2 regions of the Planococcus plakortidis genome follow, and region 2 is predicted to be linked to the other one. Evidence: riboswitches for the same ligand, from Rfam matches in the RefSeq annotation. Region 2 holds a riboswitch; the other holds the start of a gene.
What was found. Region 2 has a riboswitch for FMN ahead of BBI15_RS09385 (ECF transporter S component). Riboswitches for the same ligand answer to the same signal wherever they lie in the genome.
Positions count from the first base shown of each region.

Region 1: linked by a shared signal. The riboswitch ahead of ribE (riboflavin synthase) and the one ahead of BBI15_RS09385 (ECF transporter S component) in region 2 are both predicted to bind FMN.

Region 1 is NZ_CP016539.2:429,154-432,564, forward strand. Features, by position in the region: gene BBI15_RS02275 (ring-cleaving dioxygenase) at 1-718, shown strand, start outside; gene BBI15_RS02280 (TIGR04104 family putative zinc finger protein) at 868-1,170, shown strand; FMN riboswitch at 1,284-1,414, shown strand; FMN riboswitch at 1,525-1,655, shown strand; gene ribE (riboflavin synthase) at 2,057-2,692, shown strand; gene BBI15_RS02290 (bifunctional 3,4-dihydroxy-2-butanone-4-phosphate synthase/GTP cyclohydrolase II) at 2,705-3,411, shown strand, end outside.
Region 2 is NZ_CP016539.2:1,842,428-1,845,838, forward strand. Features, by position in the region: gene BBI15_RS09375 (YpbB family protein) at 1-483, opposite strand, end outside; gene BBI15_RS09380 (ferredoxin) at 590-841, shown strand; gene BBI15_RS09385 (ECF transporter S component) at 899-1,480, opposite strand; FMN riboswitch at 1,623-1,758, opposite strand; gene BBI15_RS09390 (hypothetical protein) at 1,835-3,010, opposite strand; gene sigX (RNA polymerase sigma factor SigX) at 3,000-3,411, opposite strand, start outside.

The DNA of each region.
Region 1 (3,411 bases), 1.4 Mb from region 2:
AGCGCTCAGCTACTGGGAAAAACGCTTTGATAAATATGAAGTGCAGCATGATGCGATTACCGAACAATTCGGCGTCAAGACTTTGTCGTTCGCGGATTTCGATGACCAGCAGTATATGCTTGTATCGGATGAGAACAATAAAGGCGTCCAAGCCGGCACGCCATGGCAGGATGGGCCGGTCCCGCTTGAATTTGCCATCACCGGGCTTGGCCCTATCCACATCCGTATCGGCCAATTCGATTACTTGAAAGAAGTCCTCGAAAAAGCGATGCATATGCGCGAGATCGCCGATGAAGGGTCGCTTCACCTATTCGAGATGGGCGAAGGCGGCAACGGGGCGCAAGTGATCGTCGAGCACAATAGTGATTTGCCGTCCGGCCAACAAGGATTCGGCACAGTGCATCATGCTGCATTCCGTGTGGCGGATCGCGATGCATTGAATGAGTGGATCGGCCATATGCAGGAAATCGGATTCTCGACTTCGGGCTATGTCGACCGCTTCTTCTTCGAATCGCTATATGCACGGGTGGCACCTGGCCTATTGTTCGAATGGGCGACGGATGGCCCGGGCTTCATGGGCGACGAGCCGTATGAAACCTTGGGCGAGAAACTTTCCTTGCCCCCATTTTTGGAACCGAAGCGTGAACAGATCGAAAGCATGGTGCGGCCGATCGATACAGTTCGCAGCACGAAGAAAATCGAAAAAGAATACCTATAGGAAACAGTGAGGCATTGCTCGCAACTGGGCAGTGCTTTTTTGCTGTCCATGACAGGAAGAACCCAAAGAATATGAAATAATGGGACGATTTTGGGAACTTATTTCCATTGAGTGCGTAAGTATAGGTAACATAAGGAAAGGGGAGAAGGATGATGCCGAAATGCGAAAATTGCGGTGTGTTGTGGACGTGGGCGCAGACCGTATGCAGGCTATGCACACTCGGGGAGGGGATGAAGTGCCCCTCATGCCGCGAGGAACAATTCGTCACGATGGAATCCAGGAAAAAAACCAGTTTATTTGTCTTCGCAGCCCCTCTTCTCATGTTCATCTCGGTCGCTTTCGGCATCAATCCGTTTGCTTCCCTCGCCTTATTCCTGGCATCCTTTCTCATCATTTTAGGCATTTATCCGTTCGTGATCGAATTGACGGATGAACGCGGGCCGATGTGGTGAATGATGAAAATCCGGTTTTTGTCCGCCGGATCAGGCTAGCTGCGGCAAAGAATTGAAGATTCTATTCTGGACAGCTGCTTAAGCTTGCGCTAAACTTACAGGTAATCATCTATAGCGTTCTTCGGGGTCGGGTGAAATTCCCAATCGACGGTAACGGAGCAATCCGAAGCCCGTGAGCCTTTCGGGGCAGGATTTGGTGCAAGTCCAAAGCCGACAGTTAAAGTCTGGATGGGAGAAGAACAGTCAAGCAGCCTGAAAGCAATCGCTTAGGTTTCTTTGATATGCATTTTTCAAGGCCCCTTTCTTTTTTTGGAAGGGGCCTTTTTTGCATACTGTGGATGAATCAATTGAATCGTATTCCTTCGGGGTCGGGTGAAATTCCCAATCGACGGTAACGGAGCAATCCGAAGCCCGTGAGCCTTTCGGGGCAGGATTTGGTGCAAGTCCAAAGCCGACAGTTAAAGTCTGGATGGGAGAAGGAAGAACACGGAAATTATAGAGCAATCTATAGTTCTATTTCCTATTGTCTTCTAACCCATCGGCTAATCGATGGGTTTTATTTTGTTCTGAAAAATGTAATCGAGTGGACAGCCAGCAAATGACAAAGCGAGTGCTAGAGTTGGCGAGAAGCTGCCAGGGAAACTTCCCGGAGCAACCGGCGTGCGCTGTCGTGGAGCGCTTCTGCGCATCCCGGGAAGGCCAGGCCATCCAAGTACCTGATGCCCCTGCTTGGATTATCGCTGGTTCGCAACAGCTTGCGGAACCTTCCGGCATTCGGCAGCTTACACACTGGTTTCGCTATGCAAGGCATGTGCTTGAAAGCGCGATATGTGGAACAGGCCAGGGCAGATGTCCAAGCCGTTTCCGCGTTAAAGGAGGGACACGAATGTTTACAGGGATTATCGAAGAAACCGGAGAGCTCGCAGGCATTAAGCGTGGGGCGTCCAGCATGGAACTGGCGATACGCGCAAAGGTCGTCCTTGAAGAAACGAAAATCGGCGACAGCATTTCCGTGGAAGGCGTATGCCTGACGGTCACTTCATTAGCGAGCGACCGTTTCACGGTGGATGTCATGCCGGAAACATTTCGCGGCACGACCCTTTCTTCTTTAGGCCCAGCGAGTCCCGTGAATCTCGAGCGGGCGATGGCAGCGAATGGCCGCTTCGGCGGGCATCTCGTCGCTGGCCATATCGATGGGGTCGGCAAGATCCTGCGCAAGCGTCCCCAGGAAAATGCGCTATATATCGATATAGCAGCCCCTCCTGAATTGCTTGCGCAGTCGATCGTCAAAGGATCCGTCGCGATCGACGGCATCAGCTTGACGATCTTTGAACTCAGCGAAAACCATTTGACCGTTTCACTCATCCCGCATACGGCCGGAGAAACGACTTTAGGCGGTAAAAAGATGGGTGATTCGGTCAATCTCGAAACCGATATGTTCGGTAAGTATGTACAGCGTTTCATGGAGCATGCGCCAAAACAACCGATGAACGCCGATTACTTGCGGCGCAACGGATTTTAAAGGAGCAAACCGATGCTAAACACAATCGAAGAAGCAGTAAAGGATTTGCAGGCAGGAAAAGTCATTATTCTGGTAGACGATGAATCAAGGGAAAACGAAGGCGACTTTGTGTGCCTTGCAGAACATGCAACGCCTGAAAATATCAATTTCATGGCCACGCATGGCAGGGGGCTCATCTGCACGCCGGTCTCGCCGGATATCGCCTTGCGCCTGAAACTCGACCAAATGGTCAGCCACAATACCGATCATCACGAAACGGCATTTACCGTCAGCATCGACCATAAAGATGCCAAGACCGGCATCAGCGCTTTTGAACGGTCGGACACCATTTTGCAGATGCTTAATACGAAAGCCGTACCGCAGGATTTCAAAAGGCCTGGTCATGTCTTCCCGCTGGTCGCAAAATCAGGGGGCGTCTTCCAACGCCAAGGCCATACGGAGGCGTCAGTTGATTTGGCGCGTCTCAGCGGAAGCGAACCCGCAGCGGTCATTTGTGAAATCATGAATCCGGACGGCTCGATGTCGCGCATGCCCGAATTGGAGAAGCTGGCGGATGATTTCGATTTGAAACTCATTACGATCGAAGATCTGTATGCATATCGGGCGGAGAAAGACCCGCTGATCAATCGCGAGTCGAGCGTCCACATGCCGACTGATTTCGGCGAGTTCCGCATGGTCGGCTATTCCAACCGGCTCGACACGGAAGAGCATGTCGCCAT
Region 2 (3,411 bases):
GCTTTTCAACGCCCCTTGGATAGCCGCTGAGCGAAAGTCGATGCGGTTCAAATAAGCCTTGGTCCATGCCTGCACCGTTTCATCGGTAACGACTGGATCAAAGCGTTTATGGTCCTGCATAAAATTGGACATCGTTTGGAGCACCAGGGAAAGGCGCGCAAAGAACCGGCTTTCATTGCCCCTGTATTTCCAGCCGTTCAGCGGCGTAGGCGGTATATCCAAGCCGGATGCAGCGCGGCCGAGCCGGATGGCATGTTCATCCGGCAGCAACAAGCCTTGTGCCTCGAGCCTTCCGATGGACGCTAGATAATCTTGCTTATCCAGTTTAGGGAGCACGGCGAAATAGGGGTGGAGCCCAAAATAACCGATGTCCTGAATCGTTTGCCCTGATTTCTTTCCTTTAATTAAATGATAAGGGGAAGATACGGTCCGTTGACCGTCAACCGCTTTCATGATTGCTAAAACGACTTCATCGAATCGCACTGAATTACCCTCCCGGCGGTTTTGGGTTGAAAAAACCTTAGAATATCTATAGAATAAACACGATAGTATAACTGAACTTGTTCGGAGATAAAGGAGAGGAACTGGAATGGCTAAATATACCATTGTTGATAAGGATACGTGTATCGCATGCGGAGCTTGCGGAGCAGCGGCACCGGACATTTACGATTATGATGATGAGGGCATCGCCTTCGTTATTCTTGATGATAACACGGGGACTGAACAAGTGCCAGATGAGCTGATGGAGGATATGGAAGACGCATTCGAAGGATGCCCGACCGATTCCATCAAGGTTGCAGACGAGCCATTTGAAGGAGATCCACTTAAATACGAAGACTGACCAATGCTTGGTCCATAGAAAAAAGCGGCTGGAAGAATCATCTTCCGGCCGCTTTTTTTATGATAAATAATAGGAACGTTGTTTTTCAATCCAGGTATGCATGCTACCGAAGATCAACAAGACGACCGTCGTAAGCGCCAGCCCTTTGATCAAGTTGAACGGCAGGATGCCGAGAACGATGGTTGTATACAAGGCGTTCCCAGTTTGTTCAGGCATGTTCAGGAAATACGTGTACATCGGCAGAAAGACGAAATAATTGAGCAGGCTCATGCCGATCGCCATCGAGAATGTCCCGATGACCAAACCGAACGCGATTCCTTTTTTCGTGGAAACTTTACGGTAGATTGCATAGACCGGCAAGATGAACAATAGGCTCGTCGCGAAATTCGCCATATGCCCTACAGGCACGCCAGTCGGGCTTCCAGAAAAAACCCAGTCCAATACATTTTTAAAGAATGCTACCAGGACCCCTGCAACAGGCCCCATCGTGATCGCCGCAATCAGCGCTGGCACGTCACTGAAATCCACTTTCAGAAATGCCGGCAACGCCGGCAGCGGGAAATTGAATAGCATCAACACAAACGAGATGCTGCTCAGCATACCGATGACGATCATCGATTGCAATTTCTTGTTCTTCATATTCCTCTCTCCTTGTCGTGATTCACCAGAAGAAAGGTTCGGATCGCATTGCCGTGAAAAATCCCTTAAGCAAAAATCACTTAAGGGAGAGTCAGGCACACTGAAATAAACGGTCCGCCTTCAAAACGGCATGCGTCCGTACCTTCACCTTCTCCCATCCAGACTATACTGTCGGCTTTGGAATCTCACCAAATCCTGCTTTTTACGGCTCGCGGGCTGATGGACTGCAAGGTCCAAATACCGCCGGTAGGGAATTGCACCCTGCCCCGAAGATGAATCGATATTTTATTATACAATTTCATCTTATAAAAAAATGACAGCAATGTAAACCATAGTGCTTACATTGCTGTCATTTTATTTTTCCGGCCAGTCGATGCGGTTGGGCGAAACCGGCAGTTCGAGTTCTTTCGAGAAATCGAAGCCAGCCCATTCGGCTTGAACTGTATTGGATATCCTCAGCGATGTATCATAGGATTGCGCCGTGAGCGCCATGCTTTCGATCATTTGCATCGCTTCAACTCCATCGAGCGTCTCTAAGTCCAACAACTCTTCAAATACCAATGTAGCATTCTCCCCGTCCATCTCAACGCGGTAATTGATCTCTTCCGGAACCGGCGAATGGTAATCATCGTTCGGCGATTGCTGAAGCGCCATTAGCGCTTCTTCCACATTTTCCGGCGACATCCCATAAGCTGGAGCCAGATGCCAGTCACCCGTTGAAGTGGCTAGCAAATAAAAGCTTTGCCCCTGCTCCCCGGGGACGAATGGTTCCACTATCCCTATATGTGATAATTGCGCAGCCTCGCCGCCTTCATCCAATACACGGATTTCCTGCTGATTCATGAATGTTTCTTCCAAGCTGGATAAATACAGCAAAGTGGAAGCCGAACCTTGGTCATAGGAATGGCCATCCGGCAGGAAATGGCTGATCACCGAATCATTTTGCTCAAGTTCGCCTGCATAAGGGTGATACTCATCAAACCCCAATGCGGATTCATCGATTTGAATGGCGAAAGTTTCATATAATTCGACCGCATCCGGTTCTGCCGTATCTGTCAACTGTTCTGGGATGACAAAACTTATCGGCACCACATAGCCATTGTAGGCAAGTCCGACGCGCAAAATATGGGACTGCTCCACGTCTCTTTCATAAACCGCTGTCCGCAGCGCCACCGGTTGTTCCGCGGCCAAATTAGCGTCCTCTTCAGACTCCCCTTCTGGCCCTTCCGGCGGCTCTGCCTGTTCCGTCTGCGCCTCATCAGTGGACATCGTCGGCCCGGAGTCACTGTTTTCGGTCTCGCTGCTAGAATCGGTTCCTCCTTGCTGAAGCAAAGAGGCGACAAGCACCGAGATGCTCAGGAATGCGACAATGGCCACAAGCAGCGGCAGCCATCGCTTCGGCTGCCTTGGCATTTTCTCTTTCTGGGCAAGTTTGTTGTATACCTCGGCTTTTTGCCGGCCATCTTGTATCTTGGGGAAATCCCGCAACAAATTTTCGATTTCTTCATCGTTCCATTTGTCATTCGGCATATTCTCCTCCCCCTTCTGCTTCCAGTAATTTTTGGCGGAGGGACCGGATCGCCCGGTGCTGTGTCGTCTTGACTTTGCCTTCCGACCACTCCAGGACTTCAGCCGTTTCCGCAATGGAGAGATCTTGGAAATAACGCATGATGATGACGAGCTTCTGGTCGCCTGTACAGAGGTCGAGCGTCCGATACAAGCGGATCTTGTCTTCATTAAGCAATGAAACTTCTTCTGGAATTCTTTCAGTTGAAGTCAATTGCTGGGTTTCCCAGTCGAAGAAATCCATTGAATGCTTTTTCCTCACTGCAGCTTTGCGGAAATGGTCGATGGCTACATTTTTTGCGATTGAGAAGAGCCACGTCTTTTCCGAACTCTTTCCCTGGAACCGGCCATAAGCGCGCAGTACC